3 regions of the Streptomyces sp. NPDC001744 genome follow, and region 2 is predicted to be linked to each of the others. Evidence: predicted binding sites of a transcription regulator. Region 2 holds the regulator's gene; each other region holds the start of a gene.
The links. The regulator HrcA, encoded in region 2, represses chaperone genes, less so after heat shock. The targets are predictions, from matches to a motif close to TTNGCACTCNGNNNNNCNGAGTGCNAA.
Positions count from the first base shown of each region.

Region 1: the regulator HrcA is predicted to act here: its motif matches at 4,678-4,704, upstream of groL (chaperonin GroEL).
Region 3: the regulator HrcA is predicted to act here: its motif matches at 5,610-5,636, upstream of groES (co-chaperone GroES).

Region 1 covers NZ_JBIAUG010000001.1:348,976-356,560, reverse strand. Annotated here, with positions in the region: gene ACFYZY_RS01745 (trehalose-6-phosphate synthase) at 1-235, opposite strand, end outside; gene ACFYZY_RS01740 (hypothetical protein) at 411-740, opposite strand; gene ACFYZY_RS01735 (glucosyl-3-phosphoglycerate synthase) at 779-1,720, opposite strand; SAM riboswitch class I at 1,870-2,017, shown strand; gene thrC (threonine synthase) at 2,035-3,321, shown strand; gene ACFYZY_RS01725 (MoaD/ThiS family protein) at 3,353-3,631, shown strand; gene ACFYZY_RS01720 (cold-shock protein) at 4,090-4,293, shown strand; gene groL (chaperonin GroEL) at 4,872-6,500, shown strand; gene ACFYZY_RS01710 (FG-GAP-like repeat-containing protein) at 6,872-7,585, shown strand, end outside.
Region 2 covers NZ_JBIAUG010000009.1:240,501-248,085, forward strand. Annotated here, with positions in the region: gene ACFYZY_RS14050 (AMP-dependent synthetase/ligase) at 1-909, shown strand, start outside; gene hemW (radical SAM family heme chaperone HemW) at 960-2,201, shown strand; gene ACFYZY_RS14060 (DUF3097 domain-containing protein) at 2,221-3,021, opposite strand; gene ACFYZY_RS14065 (MBL fold metallo-hydrolase) at 3,032-3,760, opposite strand; gene hrcA (heat-inducible transcriptional repressor HrcA) at 3,907-4,926, shown strand; gene dnaJ (molecular chaperone DnaJ) at 4,927-6,063, shown strand; gene ACFYZY_RS14080 (nitronate monooxygenase) at 6,293-7,384, shown strand; gene ACFYZY_RS14085 (16S rRNA (uracil(1498)-N(3))-methyltransferase) at 7,381-7,585, shown strand, end outside.
Region 3 covers NZ_JBIAUG010000001.1:14,261-21,845, forward strand. Annotated here, with positions in the region: gene ACFYZY_RS00070 (hypothetical protein) at 1-3,309, opposite strand, end outside; gene groL (chaperonin GroEL) at 3,410-5,038, opposite strand; gene groES (co-chaperone GroES) at 5,156-5,464, opposite strand; gene ACFYZY_RS00085 (polysaccharide deacetylase family protein) at 5,779-6,708, opposite strand; gene ACFYZY_RS00090 (SAM-dependent methyltransferase) at 6,847-7,585, shown strand, end outside.

The sequences.
Region 1 (7,585 bases), on a different contig from region 2:
CGTACACGGCCGGGTCGATGTCCAGCATCCGCACGCCGGGCTCGCCGACGCCGCGCCGGACCGCCTCCCGGTCGCCCTCGCCGAGGGCCGCGCACACCCACAGGCTGTCCTGCGAGGAGACGGCGCTCAGCCCGGAGACCAGGCCGCCGCCACCCCTCCGGGCGTCGAGCGAACCGTCCTCGCCGAGCGTGTACGAGACCGGACCCCGGTTGGATGCCACGAGCACAGTAGCCATGTGGCGAACCTAGCCCGTCCCGTAAACGCTCAAACGTACGGATACGAGACGGGGGAGTTCCGGCCACGGAGGGTCACGGAGGCGATCGGGCCGGACGGGGGCGGCTCCGGGCCGGGCGGAGGGCGGTCCCGGGGCCGACGGGAAAGGGCCCCGGGCGGGGAGCGGCTCCGGCCGGTCAAGGGGCGGTTCTGCTCCGCAGCGCCGCCCTCGCCACCCACCCCGTTCCCGCCAGCGCCGCCACGAGCCCGCCGAGCAGCCACAGCCGTTCGGCGCTCCCCCGGGGCCGGGCTCCGGGCGGGGCGGGTGCCGGTGCCGGGGCGGTGGCCGGGAGGACGGCGCGGTTCCCGGGGCCTCGTGCCGTCGACGCGGGGCCCGACGCCGCCGACGCGGGCGCGGGTCCCGGCGGCGCCGAGGCGGGCGCGGGGCCCGCCGCGACCGGTACCAGCGCGACCGCCGCCAGGGCCGTCGCCGTCAGCGCCCTGCCCATACGTTGTCCGAAGCCCATGGGGAAGAAATGTAGGCAAAGCGAATCATCGGACGGCGTTACGCCACGCGGCGCCGCGCGTACTCCGCGATCCCGGCCATCGGCGGCCGCTCCTCCGTGTCCACCGCGTACGTGCGCGGCTCGAAGCCCCGCTCGCCGCGCTCGAACTGGGTCAGCCACGGCCGCACCAGGTGCCCCCGCGAGAGCCGCAGCTGCGCCGTCCGGTAGATGGTCGCCGCCATCCGGCCCAGCGCGTGCCCGTCCTGGTTCCGGTGCTTGCGCACCCCCACGTCCACCTGTGCGAGCGCGTCCAGGCCCACCGTGTGGAGCGCGTCCACGAGCAGGCCCAGCTCCACCCCGTAGCCGACCGGGAAGGGCAGCCGCTCCAGGAGCGAGCGGCGGGCCGCGTACTCGCCGCCGAGCGGCTGCACGAAGCCGGCCAGCTGCGGCCAGTGCAGGTTGAGCAGCGGGCGCGCCATCAGCTCCGTCACCCGGCCGCCCTGGCCGGGGACGCCGTCCAGCGGACGGTCGTACATCGCCTTGACGAGGTGGACCTCCGGGTCGGTCAGGAGCGGGCCGACGATCCCCGTGACGAAGTCGGCGGAGAAGTCCCGCAGGTCCGCGTCCACGAAGCACACCACGTCCCCGTCGGTCGCCATCAGCGACCGCCACAGGACCTCGCCCTTGCCGGGCACGGCCGGTATCCGGGGGAGGACCGCGTCCCGCGCGACCACCCGGGCGCCGGCCGCCGCCGCGACCTCCGCCGTGCGGTCGGTGGAGCCCGAGTCGACCACCACCAGTTCGTCGACGAGTGGCACCGACTCCGACATCAGCTCGCGCCGGATCACGGTGACGATGTCCCCGACCGTCGTCTCCTCGTTCAGCGCCGGCAGCACCACGCTGACCGTCGTCGCACGCTTGGCGGCGAGGATCCGCTCCATCGGCCGGTCCGCCACGGACCAGGACCGCCGGGCCAGCCAGCGCTCCACCTCTTCCAGCACGTGATCTCCATCTCGCGGTTCGGACGGGCCGTCCAAGCGCCCGGGCCTTCGGTTACAGTCTTGAACAACGCGACCGCCCTCCGCACTTCGGGGTGGCATCCGCGCCGGAGCGCAGGAACGAAAGTCCACCGCGCTTCACAACCGAATACCGCTCATCCAGAGGGGCAGAGGGAAACGGCCCGTTGAAGCCCCGGCAACCCTCCAGTCGGTCAGTCTCGTACTCCATCGGGGTCCACCGGCTAGGGAAGGTGCCAAATCCGTCTCATGGCGAAAAATTCGTCATGGGAAAGATGAGGAGAAAGGGCCTCGCCTCCATGGCTGTACAGACCGTCGCACCCTCCACCGCCGTCGACCTCGGTCCCGCGACCGGACTCTCCTGTCGCGAATGCGGTGAAGTCTTCGCCCTCGGCCCGATCTTCGCCTGCGCCCTCTGTTTCGGGCCGCTCGAAGTGGCCTACGACCTGCCGACCGGCGACCCCGAGGCACTGCGGAAGCGGATCGAGGCCGGCCCCGCCAGCATCTGGCGCTACGCCCCCCTCCTGCCCGTCCCCGCCGACGTGGCCGAGAAGCCGAACCTGAACCCCGGCTGGACCCCGCTCGTCAAGGCCGACAACCTCGCCCGCGAGATCGGCGTCGCCCCCGGGAAGCTCTTCGTCAAGGACGACTCGGGCAACCCGACCCACTCCTTCAAGGACCGGGTCGTCGCCCAGGCCATCGAGGCCGCCCGCGCCTTCGGCTTCACCACCCTCTCCTGCTCCTCCACCGGCAACCTGGCCGGCGCCGTCGGCGCCGCCGCCGCCCGCGCCGGCTTCCGCTCCTGCGTGTTCATCCCGCACGACCTGGAGCAGGGCAAGGTCGTCATGGCCGGCGTCTACGGCGGGGACCTCGTCGCCATCGAGGGCAACTACGACGACGTGAACCGCTTCTGCTCGGAGCTGATCGGCGACCCGCTCGGCGAGGGCTGGGGCTTCGTGAACGTCAACCTGCGCCCGTACTACGGCGAGGGCTCCAAGACGCTCGCGTACGAGATCTGCGAGCAGCTCGGCTGGGTGATCCCGGACCAGCTCGTCATCCCGATCGCGTCCGGCTCCCAGCTCACCAAGATCGACAAGGGGCTCCAGGAGCTCGTCAAGCTGGGCCTGGTCGAGGACAAGCCGTACAGGATCTTCGGTGCCCAGGCCGAGGGCTGCTCCCCGGTCTCCGCCGCCTACAAGGCCGGCCACGACGTGGTCCGCCCGCAGAAGCCGAACACGATCGCCAAGTCGCTCGCGATCGGCAACCCGGCCGACGGCCCGTACGTCCTCGACATCGCCCGCCGCACCGGCGGCGCCGTGGAGGACGTGAACGACGAGCAGGTCGTGGACGCGATCAAGCTGCTCGCGCGGACCGAGGGCATCTTCGCGGAGACGGCGGGCGGCGTGACCGTCGGCGTCACCCGCAAGCTCGTGGAGAACGGCCTCCTCGACCCGGAGCTGACCACCGTCGTCCTCAACACCGGCGACGGCCTCAAGACCCTGGACGCGGTGGCCGACACCTCGCAGGCGACCGCCACCATCCGCCCGAGCCTGGACGCGTTCCGCGACGCCGGCCTGGCGCACTGAAGCCCCCCGGCCCCCGAAAGGTGACGAAGTCATGGCCGTGAACGTCCGCATCCCCACCATCCTCCGCACCTACACCGGCGGACGGTCCGAGGTGCCGGCCGAGGGCGCGACCCTCGCCGAGGTCATCGCGGACCTGGAGAAGAACCACACGGGCATCGCCGCCCGCGTCCTGGACGACCAGGGCAAGCTGCGCCGCTTCGTCAACGTCTACGTGAACGACGACGACGTGCGCTTCGAGCAGGGCCTGGAGACGGCCACCCCGGACGGCGCGGGCGTCTCGATCATCCCGGCGGTCGCCGGAGGCTGCTGAGAGGCGGGCCGCGCGTCCCCGCCGGCCCGCCCCTTCCGCTCCGTTCTTCCGGTTCCGTCCTTTTCGGATCGCCCGTGAATCACCCTCGAATTGCCCCTTCCGCATCCATAAGCGGAAGGGGCAATTCTGTATGGTTGAGCGCGGTAGAGTTGGGGAAGCCCCCTCCGCCGCTCATGCCGGGCGCATATGAGAACGCCCCCCGACATGACAAGAAGTGGCCAAACCGTGCGCGCGTTGTGCACCTTCTGCGCGTTTTGCCGGGCCCGACTTGCCCGGACATTCAAGGGATTCTCCCTTTCCTCCTTTCTGGCGTGCCCAGAATTCTCGCTCGAACGGCCTGTTGCAGAGGGCAGTTGGGCAGATACATTCAGCCGCGGTCGACGCGTTCCGGCGCAGGGTCTGACCCGGGGTTCGTGAAGTGCGGCCCCGCGCAAGGGCCAGTAACAGGGGAGTTAGGCATGGCTCAGGGCACCGTCAAGTGGTTCAACGCGGAGAAGGGCTACGGCTTCATCGCGGTCGACGGTGGTGCGGATGTTTTCGTCCACTACAGCGCGATCCAGATGGATGGCTACCGCAGCCTCGAAGAAGGACAGCGAGTCGAGTTCGAGATCTCGCAGGGCCAGAAGGGTCCGCAGGCGGACATGGTCAAGCTCGCCGTCTGAGCGCGGCGCGATCGGCCACCGACGCAACGCCGTCGAGGGGCCCGCATCCCGAAGGGGACGCGGGCCCCTCTCGCGTGTGCGGGGCGGGGCGGCTTCCGGGCCGGGCGTCGTCCGTTCCTGCGGGGGCCCGGCCCGTCCGGGGCTCCGCGCGCCCGGAGCCTTGTCCGTCCGGGCCTCTGTGCGTCCGGAGTTCTGTCCGTCCGGGGTGCTGTGCGTCCGGAGTCCTGTCCGTCCGGGGTGCTGTGCGTCCGGAGTCCTGTCCGTCCGGGCCCCTGCCCGCCCGAAGCCCTGTTCACCTGGGGCCTCGCCCCCCGGGTCCCGTCCGCCGGGTCCTTCGCGCCGTCTTCCGGAACCCCCGGCTCCCCGCCCGAAACCCGAGAGTCGCTTGCACTCTCATAGGGCGAGTGCTAATCATTGGCGTTAGCACTCGGAAGGTGAGAGTGCTACGAGGATCGGGCAGGCGAGGCCGTCGGCCGCGTGGGGCAAGGAACCGCGCGGAGCAACCGGAGGCCGTCCGTCGCGGGCGTCGGCGCGGTCCTGGAGCGTTATCCACCCCATGTCCGGGAGGACCACTTCACATGGCCAAGATCATCGCGTTCGACGAGGAGGCCCGGCGCGGTCTCGAGCGCGGCATGAACCAGCTCGCTGACGCCGTCAAGGTCACCCTCGGCCCCAAGGGCCGCAACGTCGTCCTCGAGAAGAAGTGGGGTGCCCCCACGATCACCAACGACGGTGTTTCCATCGCCAAGGAGATCGAGCTCGAGGACCCGTACGAGAAGATCGGCGCCGAGCTGGTCAAGGAAGTCGCCAAGAAGACGGACGACGTCGCCGGCGACGGTACGACCACCGCCACCGTCCTCGCCCAGGCGCTCGTCCGCGAGGGCCTCCGCAACGTCGCCGCCGGTGCCAACCCGATGGCCCTCAAGCGCGGCATCGAGAAGGCCGTCGAGGCCGTCTCCGGCGCCCTGCTCGAGCAGGCGAAGGATGTCGAGACCAAGGAGCAGATCGCCTCCACGGCCTCCATCTCCGCCGCCGACACCCAGATCGGCGAGCTCATCGCCGAGGCGATGGACAAGGTCGGCAAGGAAGGCGTCATCACCGTCGAGGAGTCCCAGACCTTCGGTCTGGAGCTGGAGCTCACCGAGGGCATGCGCTTCGACAAGGGCTACATCTCGGCGTACTTCGCCACCGACATGGAGCGCATGGAGGCGTCGCTCGACGACCCCTACCTCCTGATCGTCAACTCCAAGATCTCCTCCGTGAAGGACCTGCTCCCGCTCCTGGAGAAGGTCATGCAGTCGGGCAAGCCGCTGCTGATCATCGCCGAGGACGTCGAGGGCGAGGCCCTGTCGACCCTGGTGGTCAACAAGATCCGCGGCACCTTCAAGTCCGTCGCGGTCAAGGCGCCGGGCTTCGGCGACCGCCGCAAGGCCATGCTGAACGACATCGCCATCCTCACCGGCGGCACGGTCATCTCCGAGGAGGTCGGCCTCAAGCTGGAGAACGCGGGCCTCGACCTGCTGGGCCGCGCCCGCAAGGTCGTCATCACCAAGGACGAGACCACCATCGTCGACGGTGCCGGTGACAGCGAGCAGGTCGCCGGTCGCGTGAACCAGATCCGCGCCGAGATCGAGAACAGCGACTCGGACTACGACCGCGAGAAGCTCCAGGAGCGCCTGGCGAAGCTCGCCGGTGGCGTCGCCGTCATCAAGGCCGGTGCCGCGACCGAGGTCGAGCTCAAGGAGCGCAAGCACCGCATCGAGGACGCCGTCCGCAACGCGAAGGCGGCCGTCGAGGAGGGCATCGTCGCCGGCGGTGGCGTGGCCCTGCTCCAGGCGTCGAGCGTCTTCGAGAAGCTCGAGGCCGACCTGTCGGGCGACGAGGCCACGGGCGCGAACATCGTGAAGCTGGCCCTCGAGGCCCCGCTGAAGCAGATCGCCGTCAACGCCGGCCTCGAGGGCGGCGTCGTGGCGGAGAAGGTCCGCAACCTGCCCGTCGGCCACGGCCTGAACGCCGCGACCAACGAGTACGTCGACCTCATCGCCGAGGGCATCATCGACCCGGCGAAGGTCACGCGCTCCGCGCTGCAGAACGCCGCGTCGATCGCCGCGCTGTTCCTCACCACCGAGGCCGTCATCGCCGACAAGCCGGAGAAGGCCGCCGCGCCGGCCGGCGGCGGCATGCCGGGCGGTGACATGGACTTCTGATCCCGAGGGATCGGCGGTTCGTCGCTGGACGCGACAGCCGAGGGCGGTACTCCCGTGAAGGGGTGCCGCCCTCGGGCCGTTGTGCGGGCCCGGCCTCCGGTGGCGCGGGGGAGGGGCGGAAGCGGCCGGAGTCGCGGACGAGGTCGTCCGGAAGGCCGGGTGCGAAGGCTCCGCCGCTCAGGAATCGCAGGCTCGTCTCCCGGCCCCGTTCCCCCGCCCGACCCTCAGCGGCGAAAGAATTGAACGAGTTCGAAAAAATGTTCTCCGGTGGTGCCGTCCTCTGCTAGGGTCGGCCTGCTCGCGCGGGGGAACGAGCGGCGAGCACACCTGGCCCCTCCCCGCGCCGTATGCCCCGGGGAGGGACTTTCTTCGTGATCAACCCATTGCGCCGGCAGTCGAGACGGCGCGCGCTCGGCCGTATCGCGCTCACCGTCGGCCTCGTGGTGACGGCGGGAATCGGCACCGCCGCGGGGGCGGCCGTCGCCGAGCCCCCCGCCGGAACCACCGAGCCCGTCGTCGTCAGTCCGGGCGCGCGCTTCGTGCCCCGCGCCACCCTCGTCCTGAACGCCGGCGAGACCGGCTTCCTCACCGCGCGGGAGGGCGACGACCGGCTCCGCTGGATCGACTACGCCACCGGCACGACGACCGTCCTCGACCACCGGCTGCCCGAACCCCTCTCGTACGACGTCGACGCCTACCGCTTCACCCGGTACCCGTCGGACTTCGGCCACGGCTCCGACACCGTGGCCGTCCTCTCCGGGGACCCGGCCCCGTACGTGACGCTCCAGCAGCGGGCCGGCGGCAGCGCGACGACCAGGGTCGCGATCCCGGAGGGGCAGACGTACGTCGCGACCTACGGGAACACCGTCGTCACCCGGACCGGCACCGAGAGCGCCGTCACGAGCCTGCACCTCCTGCGCCCGGAGGGCGGCGGAGTGCGGGACCAGAAGCTGGAGGGCCTGCCGGAGGGCTGGAACCTCACCATCAGCGAGGGCGACGCCCGGTCCGTCGCCGTCCGGGGCATCAAGTGGGAAGACACCACGATGTCCCAGGGCTGGTGGGTCGTCGACCTCGCGAGCGGAGGT
Region 2 (7,585 bases):
TACGCCAGGGCCACCCAGGACAACTTCCGCCGCACCGGCACCGCCTCCGCGCCCTTCGGCCTCACCGCCCGGCACAAGGTCGCCGACGCCCTCGTCTACGGCAAGATCCGCGAGGCGTTCGGCGGCAACCTGCGCGCGTGCGTCTCCGGCTCCGCCGCCCTCGCCCCCGAGATCGGCTACTTCTTCTCCGGCGCCGGCATCCACATCCTGGAGGGGTACGGCCTCACGGAGTCCTCCGCCGCCTCCTTCGTCAACCCGGGCGAGGCGTACCGCACCGGCACCGTCGGCAAGCCGCTGCCCGGCACCGAGGTCCGGATCGCGGACGACGGCGAGATCCTGCTGCGCGGTCCCGGCATCATGGAGGGCTACCACGGCCTGCCGGAGAAGACGGCCGAGGTCCTGGAGTCCGACGGCTGGTTCCACACCGGCGACATCGGGGAGCTGTCCGCCGACGGCTACCTGCGGATCACCGACCGCAAGAAGGACCTGATCAAGACGTCCGGCGGCAAGTACATCGCGCCGGCCGAGGTCGAGGGCCAGTTCAAGGCGGTCTGCCCCTTCGTCTCGAACATCCTGGTCCACGGCGCCGACCGGAACTTCTGCACCGCCCTGATCGCCCTCGACGAGCCCGCCATCCTCGGCTGGGCCGCCGAGCACGACCTCGCGGGCAGGTCGTACGCCGAGGTGGTCGCCGCCCCGCAGACCCAGAAGCTCGTCCAGGGCTACGTGGACCGTCTCAACGAGGGCCTCCAGCGCTGGCAGACGATCAAGAAGTTCCGCCTGCTGCCGCGCGACCTCGACATCGAGCACGGCGAGCTGACCCCGTCCCTGAAGCTGAAGCGGCCGGTCGTGGAGCGGGAGTACAAGCACCTCATCGAGGAGATGTACGCGGGCTCGCGGGAGGCCTGACCGGCGTCCCCGGCGGCGGGCCGGCGGTTCACCCCGGGCGGTACGGGACAATGGGACCCATGCCTTCCGTACTGCCCGATGGTGAGACCGTTCCCGAGGACGGGGCGCTTCCCCCGTACGCCCTGGAAGGGGCCGGGGAGCGCCCGCTCGGGTTCTACCTGCACGTGCCGTACTGCGCGACGCGCTGCGGCTACTGCGACTTCAACACCTACACGGCGAGCGAGCTGCGCGGCACGGGGGGCGTGCTCGCCTCCCGGGACAACTACGCCGGACAGGTCGTCGAGGAGGTCCGGCTCGCCCGGAAGGTCCTCGGGGACGACCCCCGGCCGGTGCGGACCGTCTTCGTCGGCGGCGGCACGCCCACGCTGCTCGCCGCCGGCGACCTCGTCCGGATGCTGGGGGCGATCCGGGACGGGTTCGGGCTCGCGGACGACGCCGAGGTCACGACCGAGGCCAACCCGGAGTCGGTCGACCCCGCCTACCTGGCGGAGCTGCGCGAGGGCGGCTTCAACCGGGTCTCCTTCGGCATGCAGAGCTCCCGGCAGCACGTCCTGAAGGTCCTCGACCGCACCCACACGCCCGGACGCCCCGAGGCGTGCGTCGCGGAGGCGCGGGCCGCCGGGTTCGACCACGTCAACCTCGACCTGATCTACGGCACGCCCGGCGAGACCGACGACGACTGGCGGGCCTCGCTCGACGCGGCGATCGGCGCCGGCCCCGACCACGTCAGCGCCTACGCCCTGATCGTCGAGGAGGGCACGCAGCTGGCCCGCCGCATCCGGCGCGGCGAGGTCCCGATGACCGACGACGACGTGCACGCCGACCGGTACCTGATGGCCGAGGAGGTGCTGTCCGGGGCCGGTTTCGAGTGGTACGAGGTGTCCAACTGGGCCACCTCGGACGCCGGGCGCTGCCTCCACAACGAGCTGTACTGGCGCGGCGCGGACTGGTGGGGCGCGGGCCCCGGCGCCCACAGCCACGTGGGCGGGGTCCGCTGGTGGAACGTGAAGCACCCGGGCACGTACGCGGCGGCCCTCGCGTCGGGGAGGTCGCCGGGCGCCGGGCGCGAGCTCCTCGCGGAGGAGGACCGCCGGGTGGAGCGGATCCTGCTCGAACTGCGGCTGCGGGACGGGGTCGGGCTGGCCCTGCTCAAGCCCGCCGGGCTCGCCGCCTCCCGCAGGGCCCTGGAGGACGGCCTCCTCGACCCCGGCCCGTACGCGGCCGGGCGGGCGGTCCTGACCCTGCGCGGGCGGCTGCTCGCGGACGCGGTGGTGCGGGACCTGGTGGACTGAAGCGGGCTCCGGGGGCGCCCTACGGCGCCGTCACGAAGTCGATCAGCTCCTCCACCCGGCCGAGGAGCGCGGGCTCCAGGTCCTTGTACGACGTGACCCGCGACAGGATGTGCCGCCAGGCCGCGCCCGTGTTCTCCGGCCAGCCCAGGGCGCGGCAGACGCCCGTCTTCCAGTCCTGGCCGCGCGGGACCGCCGGCCAGGCGGGGATGCCGAGCGAGGACGGCTTCACCGCCTCCCAGACGTCGATGTACGGATGGCCGACGACCAGCACGTCCGGCGAGGTCACCCGCGCCGCGATCCGGGACTCCTTCGAGCCCGGGACCAGGTGGTCCACCAGGACGCCGAGGCGGGCGTCGGGCGCCGGTCCGAACTCCGCGACGATCGCCGGGAGGTCGTCCACGCCCTCCAGGTACTCCACGACCACGCCCTCGATCCGCAGGTCGTCGCCCCAGACCCGTTCCACCAGCTCGGCGTCGTGCCGGCCCTCCACGTAGATCCGTCCCGCCCGCGCCACGCGCGCGCGTGCGCCCGGCACCGCCACCGAGCCGGAGGCCGTGCGGGCGGGGCGCGCCGGCCCGGCGGAGGGACGGACCAGGGTCACGGCCTTCCCCTCCAGGAGGAAGCCGCGCGGTTCCAGCGGGAAGACCCGGTGCTTGCCGAAACGGTCCTCCAGGGTGACCGTGCCCGCCTCGCAGCCGATCACCGCCCCGCAGAAGCCCGTCGTCACCTCCTCCACGACGAGGTCCCGGTCGGCCGGCACCTCCGGGACGGGCGCCGAGCGCTTCCAGGGGGGCGTCAGGTCCGGGTTGTAGCTGCGCATTCGCAGGACGTTATGACACCTCGAAGCGGCGTGCCAGTTCCTCCCGCTGGCGTCGTACGAACGAGGCGTCCACCACCGCCCCGTGCCCCGGTACGTACACCGCGTCCTCGCCCCCGAGCGCGAGGAGCCGGTCCAGGGCGTCCGGCCAGCGGGACGGGATCGCGTCCGGGCCCGCCTGCGGCTCGCCCGACTCCTCCACCAGGTCCCCGCAGAAGACCACCTCGGGCGGGCCGGGCACCAGGAGCACCAGGTCGTGGCCCGTGTGCCCGGGGCCGACGTTCGCCAGGAGCACCTGCCGGCCGCCCAGGTCGAGGGTCCGCTCGCCGGAGACCACGTGCTTCGGCGCCACCAGCACGTCCACCGCCTCCGCCGCGGCCTCCGGGTCCAGGCCGTGCCGCACCGCGTCCGCGCGCAGCGCCTCCCGGTCCCGCTCCCTGCCCAGCAGCTCGTCCGTCCCGACCGCGCCGAGGACCTCCGCGCCCGAGAAGGCCGCCGCGCCGAGCACGTGGTCGAAGTGCGGATGACCCAGTGCGATGTGCGTCACCCTCCGGCCGCCCGTGAGTTCCGCCACCTGCGCCCGCAGCTCGGCGCCCTCGGTGAGCGACGACCCCGTGTCGTACAGCAGGGCCGCCCGTTCGCCCAGGACGAGGCCCACCGTGGCGTCCCACCGGGGCAGCCGCCGCCGTCCCACGCCGTCCGCGAGCCGTTCCCATCCGCACGCTTCCCAGTCCACATCCATGCGGCGACGCTAACCGGTGGGACGCCGCCTCCTTGCCAGGAGCGTCGTGTGCCGCCGTACACTGGCCGGGGCCCGTTGGCACTCGGACAGGGCGAGTGCCAAAAGCGGAGCAACCGGAACGACGACGACAGCTGGAGGTGCGCACGATGCTCAGCGAACGCAGACTCGAAGTGCTGCGCGCCATCGTCCAGGACTATGTCGGGACGGAGGAGCCCGTGGGCTCCAAGGCGCTCACGGAGCGCCACAAACTCGGCGTGTCGCCCGCCACCGTGCGCAACGACATGGCCGTACTGGAGGACGAGGGCTACATCGCCCAGCCCCACACCAGCGCCGGCCGCATCCCGACCGACAAGGGCTACCGGCTGTTCGTGGACCGGCTCGCGGGCGTCAAGCCGCTGTCGACGCCCGAGCGGCGCGCCATCCACAACTTCCTCGACGGCGCGGTCGACCTGGACGACGTCGTCGGCCGCACGGTCCGGCTGCTCGCGCAGCTCACCCGTCAGGTCGCCGTCGTCCAGTACCCCTCGCTGACCCGTTCGACCGTCCGGCACGTGGAACTGCTCTCGCTGGCCCCCGCCCGCCTGATGCTCGTCCTCATCACGGACACCGGCCGGGTCGAGCAGCGGCTCGTGGACTGCCCGGCGCCCTTCGGCGAGACCTCCCTCGCCGACCTGCGGGCCCGGCTCAACAGCCGGGTCGTCGGCCGTCGCTTCGCCGACGTGCCGCAGCTGGTGCAGGACCTCCCCGAGTCCTTCGAGGAGGCCGAGGACCGCGCCACTGTCTCGACCGTGCTCGCGACCCTCCTCGAAAGCCTCGTCGAGGAGCACGAGGAGCGGCTGATGATCGGCGGCACCGCCAATCTCACCCGCTTCGGACACGACTTCCCCCTGATGATCAGGCCCGTCCTGGAGGCACTGGAGGAGCAGGTCGTGCTCCTCAAGCTGCTGGGCGAGGCCAAGGAATCGGGCATGACCGTACGCATCGGGCACGAGAACGCCCACGAGGGACTGAGCTCCACGTCCGTCGTCTCGGTCGGCTACGGTTCGGGCGGCGAGACAGTCGCCAAACTCGGCGTGGTCGGACCGACCCGCATGGACTACCCCGGAACGATGGGAGCGGTACGCGCAGTGGCACGTTACGTCGGACAGATCCTGGCGGAGTCGTAAGTGGCCACGGACTACTACGCCGTACTCGGCGTGCGCCGCGACGCGTCCCAGGACGAGATCAAGAAGGCGTTCCGGAGGCTCGCGCGCGAGCTGCACCCGGACGTCAATCCCGATCCGAAGACGCAGGAACGCTTCAAGGAGATCAACGCCGCCTACGAGGTCCTCTCGGACCCGCAGAAGAAGCAGGTCTACGACCTCGGCGGCGACCCGCTCTCGTCCTCCGGCGGAGGCGGCGCGGGCGGCTTCGGGGCCGGTGGCTTCGGCAACTTCTCCGACATCATGGACGCCTTCTTCGGCACGGCCTCGCAGCGCGGCCCGCGCTCGCGCACCCGCCGCGGCCAGGACGCCATGATCCGCCTGGAGATCGACCTCAACGAGGCGGCCTTCGGCACCACCAAGGACATCCAGGTCGACACGGCCGTCGTCTGCACGACCTGCTCGGGCGAGGGCGCCGCCCCCGGCACCTCCGCGCAGACCTGCGACATGTGCCGCGGCCGGGGCGAGGTCTCCCAGGTCACCCGTTCCTTCCTGGGCCAGGTCATGACCTCCCGCCCCTGCCCGCAGTGCCAGGGCTTCGGCACCGTCGTCCCGACCCCGTGCCCCGAGTGCGCGGGTGACGGACGGGTCCGCTCCCGCCGCACGCTCACGGTCAAGATCCCGGCCGGCGTCGACAACGGCACCCGCATCCAGCTCGCGGGCGAGGGCGAGGTCGGCCCCGGCGGCGGCCCCGCCGGCGACCTGTACGTCGAGATCCACGAGACCCCGCACGACACGTTCCAGCGACGCGGCGACGACCTGCACTGCACGGTCACGATCCCGATGACGGCGGGCGCGCTCGGCACCAAGGTGCCGCTGCAGACCCTCGACGGCGTCGAGGAGATCGACATCCGGCCCGGCACCCAGTCCGGCCAGTCGATCCCGCTGCACGGGCGCGGCGTCACCCACCTGCGGGGCAACGGGCGCGGTGACCTCATCGTGCACGTCGAGGTCCAGACCCCGAACAAGCTCGACGCCGAGCAGGAGCGCCTGCTGCGCGAACTGGCCGAGCTGCGCGGCGAGGAACGGCCCACCGGCCAGTTCCACCCGGGCCAGCAGGGGCTGTTCTCGCGCCTGAAGGACGCGTTCAACGGGCGCTGACCGGCGCCCGTACGGGAGAGGGGCGGCACCCCGGTGCCGCCCCTCTCCCGTGTCTCCCGCGCGGGTCCGCGCGGTCGCGGGCGCCGGGCGGGCCGCCGCGCTTTCCCGCGCCCGTCCGCCGTTCTGTCCCGCGCCCGTCCGCTGTCCCTCCCCGCGCCCGTCCGCCGTCCTTTCCCGCCCTCGTCCGGCGGCACGACGCGCCCGTCCGGCGGCATGAAACGATGCCCATATGTCCACCACCGCACTGAACGGCCTCTCCCGGCTCCCGATCGTGCAGGCTCCCATGGCGGGTGGCGCCTCCTGTCCCGAGCTCGCCGGAGCCGTCTGCGAGGCCGGGGCGCTCGGCTTCCTGGCCGGCGGCTACAAGAGCGCCGGGGGCATGTACCAGGAGGTCAAACAGGTGCGCCGGCTCACCGCGCGCCCCTTCGGCGTCAACCTCTTCGTGCCCCCGGGCGGCCCGGCCGCCGACCCCGCCGCCGTCGAGGTCTACCGCCACCAGCTCGCGGGCGAGGCCGCCTGGTACGAGACCCCGCCCGGCGGGACCGACGACTCCCGCGACGACGCCTACGACGCCAAGCTGGCCATCCTCCTGGAGGACCCGGTCCCGGTCGTCTCCTTCACCTTCGGCTGCCCCGCGCCCGAAGCCCTCGCCTCCTTCGCCCGCGCGGGCACGTACACGATCGTCACCGTCACCTCCGCCGAGGAGGCCCTGGCCGCCGAGCACGCCGGGGCCGACGCCGTCTGCGTCCAGGGCGTCGAGGCCGGCGGGCACCAGGGCACGCACCGCGACGACCCGGACGAGGACGGCGCGCCCGGCACCGGACTGCTCGCCCTCGTCACCCAGGTCCGCGAGAGCGTGGGACTGCCGGTCGTCGCCGCCGGCGGGATCATGCGCGGCGCCCAGATCGCCGCCGTCCTCGCCGCCGGGGCCGACGCCGCGCAGCTCGGCACCGCCTTCCTCCGCTGCCCCGAGTCGGGCGCGCACCCGCTGCACAAACAGGCCCTGACGGACCCGCTGTTCACCCGGACCGCCCTCACCCGGGCCTTCTCCGGGCGCCCGGCGCGCGGACTCGTCAACCGCTTCATGCGCGAGCACGGTCCGTACGCCCCCGCCGCCTACCCCGAGGTCCACCACCTCACCGCCCCCCTCCGCAAGGCCGCCGCCGCCGCGGGCGACACCCAGGGCATGGCCCTGTGGGCGGGCCAGGGCCACCGCCTGGCCCGCGAACTCCCCGCCGCGCGGCTGGTCGAGGTCCTCGCCGCCGAACTCGGCACCGCGCTCTCCGAGCTGTCCCGGCTGTCCCACAGGAGCACCCCATGACCGCCCCCGTCTTCGTCGTCGACGCCGTCCCCGGCGCCGGGAGCTTCCTCCTGGACGGCCCCGAGGGCCGCCACGCCGTCTCCGTGAAGCGGCTGCGGGAGGGCGAGGAGGTCGTCCTCGTCGACGGCCGGGGCCGCTGGGCCGCCTGCGAGGTGCTCGCCGCCGAGGGCAAGGACCGGCTCACCGTACGGGTCGCCGAGG
Region 3 (7,585 bases), on a different contig from region 2:
CTCGGCGAGGACGAGCGGCAGGGCCCCGGGCTCGTACCGCAGGACGGCGGGCAGCGCCTCGTACCAGGGGCCGGTGTGCAGGGCGAGGGCGGTGAGTTCACGGGCGCGGACGGGATCGGAGCGGGTGAGGGCCAGGTCGGCGTAGGCCCGGGCGCGGGCGAGGCCGCGGCGCGCGAGTTCGCCGAGGAGGCACTCGGCCCGCTCGTGCTGCCCGGCCCGGGCGAGGAACCCGACGAGGTCGAGCTGTACGGCCGTGAGGTCCTCCGCGGCGTACCTCTGCGTCCGCGCGACGCCGACGGCCTCGCCGTACCTCCCGGCGGCGACCAGGGCCGCCGCGAGGAAGGACCTCTCCCGCTCCCCGTCCAGGTACTTCACGTACAGGGCGGCCTCCCGGAGCAGGGCGGCGGCCTCCCCGGTCCGTCCCAGGGCCTCCTGCGCCCGTACGACGGCGGGCAGTGGGGCCGCCGTGTACCGCAGGGTCCCGCGTACGGCGGCCACGGCACGGGCCAGCTCCCGGGCGGCCTCCTCGAAGCGGCCCTGCCCGTGCAGGGCGAGGGCGTTCGCCGCACGCCGCTCCGTCTCCACGACGCCGACCCCGTCCTCGGGGGCGGGCAGCAGCCGGTGCGTCCCGTCCTCGACGGTGATCGGCCGGTTCTCGCCCCACTCCGCCCCGGAGCGCCCCGGCGGTCCGCTCGGCCCCGACTCCCCCAGGGCGCGGGCGAGCAGGTCGTACAGGTGGTCCCGCTGCCTGAGAGGGGCCCTCCGCACCTGCAGTTCGGCCTCCTCGAAGCGGCCCGTGGCCAGCAGGGCGCGGACGACCGCGAGCACCTCCGGCTCCCGGTCCGTGAACGCCCTCAGGCCGTCCGTGAGGGTCCGGGCGCGCTCGCCGTGTCCGGCGAGGGCGAGTGCCTCCGCGACGGCCGCCAGGACGGAGGGGACCTCCTCGCGCCGGGCCGCGCGGCTCGCCGCCTCGACGCGCTCGAGGAGCGCGACGGCCCGCTCGCGGTGCCCGGCGTCGGCCAGGGCCCGCGCGAGACAGATCCGGCGGGTGACGGACAGGGTGCCCCCGTGCGACACGAGCGCCTCGGCCTCCTCGACGCGCCCCGCCCGGACCAGGGCGCCGACCACGGCCCGTACCGCACGGGAACGGCGGGCCGGAACGGTCAGCCCGGCCAGGGAGGACCCGAGTCCCTCGACGGCGCCGGCCCGCGCCCGGGCCTCGATCAGCGCCGTCCGCGCGTCGTCCCGGTCGGTGACCGAGGCCATCCGGTCGATCAGCGCCTCGGCACGGTCGAACGCGCCCGTTCGCACCAGGCCCCGGACGAACGGGACCCTCCCCCCGGGGACCAGGGCCTCGGCGCGCTCCGCGGCCCCGGCCACGACGAGGGTCTCGATCAGTTCGGCGACGAGGCCGCCCGTGTGTGCCCACCCCTCCGCCGGGGGCGTGCCCAGTCCTTCGTCGATCAGCGCGTCCGCGCCCTCGCGCACCTCGGCGGCGATCCGCACCAGGGCGAGCGCGCGTCCGGCGCCGTGCGCGGAACGGGCGAGGCCGAGCGCCTCGGCCTCGCGTCCGGCCCCGGCCAGGGCGGCGCAGACGATCGCACGCCCCTGGGCCTCCGTCCGCGCCTTGCCCAGGGGGCTCTGCCCGTCCAGCAGGTCCAGCGCGCGCCGGAACTCGCCCGCCCGGCAGCGGAACGCCACCACGTCCAGCAGGAGGCGGTTCCCCAGGACCTCCCCCAGTTCGCTCGCGACCTCCTCCGCGCGGTCCGCCTCCTCCACCGCGAGCCAGGCGTCCCCCACGGTCCGCAGGACGGAGGGCCGCTCGGTGACGCCGTGCATCGCACGGGCCGACGCGTCGGCCTCGACGAGCAGGGCGCGGGCCCGCCGGACCTCGCCGCGCGCGTGCAGGAGCCGTGCGACCTCGCACAGCGCCGGTACGCGGCTCACCGGTTCGAGCCCCCGCGCGAGCGCCAGCCCCCGGTCGGCCTCCCCCACCTCCGCCCACGCCACGGGCAGCTCCGCCGGCACCCGCCCGTTCCGGTCCCGCAACGCCGCCCGCCGCAGGGCGAGCCGCAGCAGGGCGGCGACCGGGGCGGGCCGGTCCCCCCGTTCGAGCAGTGCCTCGCCCGCCGCCGCGATCTCCCCGAGCGCCACCCCGTCGCCGCCCGTCTCGGCGAGCAGCCGGTCGTGCCGTACGGCGTCGAGGGCGCACTCCGCCATCGCGTCCGGGTCCCCGGTGGCCCGCAGCATCGGGAACCAGCCGTGGAGCAGGTACGCCGGGGAGTCCTGCGGCCAGCCCCGTTCCCGCCAGCCCTCCGCCCAGTCGCGCAACGCAACCCGCCACCGGCCGAGTTCGCGCGTCCCCAGCATCTCCCGTGCCTGGACCACCAGTTCCTCGTGCGCGAGCAGGTACGCCTCGCCCCGCAGCGCGAACGTCCGTCCCGGCCCCGTCCGCAGCACGTCCCGCACCCGGTACGGGACCTCGCCCGTCAGCTCCGCCAGGTCGTCCGCCGTCAGGCCGCCGCCCGCCGCCGTGAGCAGTCCGAGGAGTTCGTACGGGAGGCCGCCGCCGCCCTCCACGAGGTACTTCAGCTCCCGTTCCGCCTCCGACCGGATCGCGCGGGCCTCCGGGGAGGGGGCCAGGAGGCGGACGGTCGACGGGTCCCTGAGCGGGTGGTCCCCGGGGACGTCCGCCGGGAGCGGCGGGTTGAGGCGGCCGGAGACGATGACGGGGAGGCCCGACGGGTCGTACGGCAGGAGCGCCGCGATCGAGTGCGCGTCCGGGCCCGTCGTCACGCCCCGGTCCTCGTCAAGACCGTCCACGAGGAGGACCAGGCGCTCGCCGCGCGCCGCGCAGGCCCCGGCGGCGGTGGCGTACAGGCGCAGCAGGTGGGCCTCCCGGGTGGCGGCGGTCAGCAGGGCCGGGAGGCCCTCTCCGGCCAGTTCCGCGAGCTGCTCCAGGACCACGTCCACGTACGCGGCCACGTCGTTCTGGGCGCCGAGCCGGGCCGTGACGAAGAAGGGGACGATCCGCACGCCCGGGGGCGGGGCGAGGGCGAACGAGGCCATCAGCGCCGTCTTCCCGGCCCAGGCGTCCGCCCGCCACCACCGGTAGCCGGATCCGGTGCGGCAGAACTCCGCCAGTTCCGCCAGCTCTTCCTCGCGGCCGACGAGTTCCGGCGGGGCGATCCGGCGGACCTGTTCCCGGTAGGCCGAGCGGACCGCCGTACCCGTGCCGAAGCCGACCGTGTTGCCGTCGCCCACGACGACGACGCCCGCCCCGTTGTCGACCTCGATCCCCCGCTCCATGGGCCCCATGCTGCCAGCGCCGGGCGCGGCGGGGAGGCGAACGCCGAGGCCCGGTGCCCCCGCGACGGGGGCACCGGGCCTCAGTGGTCAGTTACGCGCCTCAGTGGGAGTGGCCGTGACCGTGGCCGTGGCCGTGGTCCGCCGGCTCCTCTTCCTTCTTCTCCACCACGAGGGTCTCGGTGGTGAGGAGGAGGGAGGCGATCGAGGCGGCGTTCTCCAGGGCGGAGCGCGTCACCTTCACCGGGTCGATGACGCCGGCCTTGACCAGGTCGCCGTACTCGCCGGTCGCGGCGTTGAAGCCCTGGCCCTTGTCCAGCTCCGCCACCTTGGAGGTGATGACGTAGCCCTCCAGGCCGGCGTTCTCGGCGATCCAGCGCAGCGGCTCGACGGCGGCGCGGCGGACGACCGCGACACCCGTGGCCTCGTCGCCGGTCTTGCCGAGGTTGCCCTCCAGGACCTTGACGGCGTGGACGAGCGCGGAGCCGCCACCGGAGACGATGCCCTCCTCGACCGCGGCGCGGGTCGCGGAGATGGCGTCCTCCAGACGGTGCTTCTTCTCCTTCAGCTCCACCTCGGTGGCGGCGCCGACCTTGATCACGCACACGCCGCCGGCCAGCTTCGCGAGGCGCTCCTGGAGCTTCTCGCGGTCCCAGTCGGAGTCGGTGGACTCGATCTCGGCCTTGATCTGGTTGACGCGGCCCTGCACGTCCTCGGAGTTGCCGCCACCGTCGACGATGGTGGTGTCGTCCTTGGTGACCGTGACGCGGCGGGCGGTGCCGAGCACGTCCAGGCCGGCCTGGTCGAGCTTGAGGCCGACCTCCTCGGCGATGACGGTGGCGCCGGTCAGCGTCGCCATGTCGCCGAGCATCGCCTTGCGGCGGTCGCCGAAGCCGGGGGCCTTGACGGCCACCGCGTTGAAGGTGCCGCGGATCTTGTTCACGACCAGGGTCGACAGGGCCTCGCCCTCGACGTCCTCGGCGATGATCAGGAGCGGCTTGCTGGCGCCGGCCTGGATGACCTTCTCCAGGAGCGGGAGCAGGTCCTGGATCGAGGAGATCTTGCCCTGGTGGATCAGGATGTAGGGGTCGTCGAGGACGGCCTCCATGCGCTCCTGGTCGGTCACCATGTACGGGGACAGGTAGCCCTTGTCGAAGGCCATGCCCTCGGTGAAGTCCAGCTCCAGGCCGAAGGTGTTGGACTCCTCGACGGTGATGACACCGTCCTTGCCGACCTTGTCCATCGCCTCGGCGATGAGCTCGCCGACCTGCTGGTCCTGCGCGGAGAGCGCGGCGACGGCGGCGATGTCGGACTTGTCGTCGATCGGGCGCGCGGTGGCGAGCAGCTCCTCGGACACGGCCTTGACGGCGGCGTCGATGCCCTTCTTCAGGGCGGCCGGGGAGGCGCCGGCGGCCACGTTGCGCAGGCCCTCGCGGACGAGCGCCTGGGCGAGCACGGTGGCGGTGGTGGTGCCGTCACCCGCGATGTCGTTGGTCTTGGTCGCCACCTCCTTCACGAGCTGGGCACCGAGGTTCTCGTACGGGTCCTCGATCTCGACCTCGCGGGCGATCGTGACACCGTCGTTGGTGATGGTGGGGGCGCCGAACTTCTTGTCGATGACGACGTTGCGGCCCTTGGGGCCGATCGTCACCTTCACCGTGTCGGCAAGCTTGTTGACGCCGCGCTCAAGGGCGCGACGGGCGTCCTCGTCGAACTTCAGGATCTTCGCCATGGGAGCGGTTCAGCCCTCTCGGAATCGGGTGGAACGAACCGCGCCCCGGGGCGCCTGGAAGGGGCCTCGGGGCGCAGCTCAAAGCATCTGCTTCAGGTACTTCGGTACTTCGGTGAACTACTTCTCGATGATCGCGAGCACGTCGCGGGCCGAGAGGACGAGGTACTCCTCGCCGTTGTACTTCACCTCGGTGCCGCCGTACTTGCTGTAGAGCACGACATCGCCGGTCTTGACGTCGAGCGGCAGGCGCTCGCCGTTCTCGAAGCGGCCCGGGCCGACGGCCAGGACGACGCCCTCCTGGGGCTTCTCCTTGGCGGTGTCCGGGATGACCAGGCCAGAGGCGGTGGTCTGCTCGGCGTCGAGCGGCTGGACCACGATGCGGTCCTCGAGCGGCTTGATGGCAACCTTGGAGCTGGTGGTCGTCACGATCCGACCTCCCCCTTCGGAGATCACGGGGTTGACTGTCTGAGGTGGCGAACCAGGTGGATCCGTCGTCGCGGGTGCCGGACCTGCCCGTCGCTGTGTTGGCACTCTCCGGTGGGGAGTGCCAGAGCTGACACTATGACCGCGATTAGCACTCGGTCAAGCGGAGTGCCAATTGATCGCTCCGTGGCGTGATCGGGGACGGGGTCGGGACGCGGTCGGGCACGGCCCGGGGCGCGGCCGGGGACGCGGTCGGGCGGGGTTCTCCCGCGCCTCCCGTACGGGCCGTCCCCCGCCCCCCTCGCTCCCCGCCGGTCTCAGACGTAGTCCTCCAGCTTCGCCACCGCGTACCCCTTGGCCGTGATCACGTTCATCACGCGGCGGACCATGTCTGCCATGCTGCCGTCCCAGTCCTCCTTGCCCCGGAAGTGGGTGAGCACGATGTCGCCGGGGTGCAGGTCCCGGTCCCACTCGCGCCACTCCATATGGTCGGGGAACGCCTCGGCGGCCCACAGCGGGACCGCCCTGATGCCGCAGGACTTGGCCGCGCGCAGCGTGTCGTCGTTGTAGTTGCCGTACGGCGGGCGGAAGAGTTCGGGCCGCTTGCCGAACTTCTTCCCGATGACGTCCTGCATGCCGCAGATCTCGCGCTTCTGCTCCTCGTACGAGAGTCCGGGCAGGTAGCGGTGGTGGAGGGTGTGGTTGTGGAGGGCGATCCCGCCCTTCTGGGACTTCTGCATCCGGGAGAAGTACGCGTAGTCGTCGTTGATGACGTAGTCGCTGAGGAAGGCGCTGTACGGCAGCCGGAGCTCGTCCATCATCCGCAGCAGCTCGGGGTCCTTCTCCGCGCCGTCGTCGATCGTCAGGAAGACGATCTTCTCCTTGGTCGGCACGGTGGTGAAGACGGGCGGCATGCCGTCGCTCTTCGTCTCGAAGCCCTTGCGGGTGCCGATCGCCGGCTTGACGGCCGGTGGGGCGGGCGCTTCGAGCGGGGGCTTCGCGAGGCCCCACTTCCGGGCGGCGAGGACCCGGGCGGCCCGCTGGGCGCGGAGCTCCTCGGCCCGCGACCGGGGGGCGGCCCGGGGCCCGGCCTCCTGCTCCGGGGCCTGCTGGCCGGCGGCGGGGACGGGCGGCGCGGCGCGGTCCGGCGCGGCGGCTCCGGAGCAGGCCGTGGCGGTCGCGGCGAGGGCGGCGACGACGAGCGCCGCCCCGAACGTCCGGCGGGAGCGGTGCACCCCTTGTGCCATCTTTTCTTCCTTTTGTCGTACGAGCTGCATGGCGCCGCATCCTGTCAGCGCGGGAACCCCTGCCGGGCCGCGACACCGCCGTACCGCGCCCGCCGTCCCCCGGCCGGCCCACAGCCCTCCAGGGACCACAATGGGGCGGTGACCGACCTCGCCTCCTTCGCCGCCCTGTTCACCCCCGAGGGGCAGGCGCTCCTCACCGCCCTGCGCGACCACGACCCCGCCCGGGAACTGGCGGTGGCCTCCCGGCTGCGCCGTGACCACCCGGTCGAGCTGGTCACGGCCGCGCTCGGCCAGGCACGGCTGCGGCAGCGGGCGGTGGCGAAGTTCGGCGCGGAGGACGCGTTCCGGATGTACTTCACGCCGAACGGCGTCGAGCAGTCGACCCGGGCCTCGGTCGGGGCGTACCGGGCGGCCCGGATGAAGGCGCTGGGCGTCGGCAGCGTGGCGGACCTGTGCTCCGGGATCGGCGGCGACGCGATCGCCCTCGCCCGCGCCGGGATCTCCGTCCTCGCCGTCGACCGCGATCCGCTGACCGCCGAGGCGGTCCGCGCCAACGCCGAGGCGCTCGGCCTGTCCGGACTGATCGAGGTCCGGTGCGCGGACGTGACGGAGATCGACACGCGCCCGTACGACGCCGTCTTCGTGGACCCGGCGCGGCGCGGCGGCCGGGGCAGGATCTTCGCCCCGGAGGCGTACTCCCCGCCGCTGTCCTGGGCCGTCGAGGCGGCCCGGAAGGCCCCGCACGCCGCCCTGAAGGTGGCGCCGGGCATCCCGCACGAGGCCGTTCCCGCGGAGGCCGAGGCCGAGTGGATCTCGGACGGCGGGGACGTGAAGGAGGCCGTCCTCTGGTTCGGTACGGAGCCGGGCGCGCGCCGGG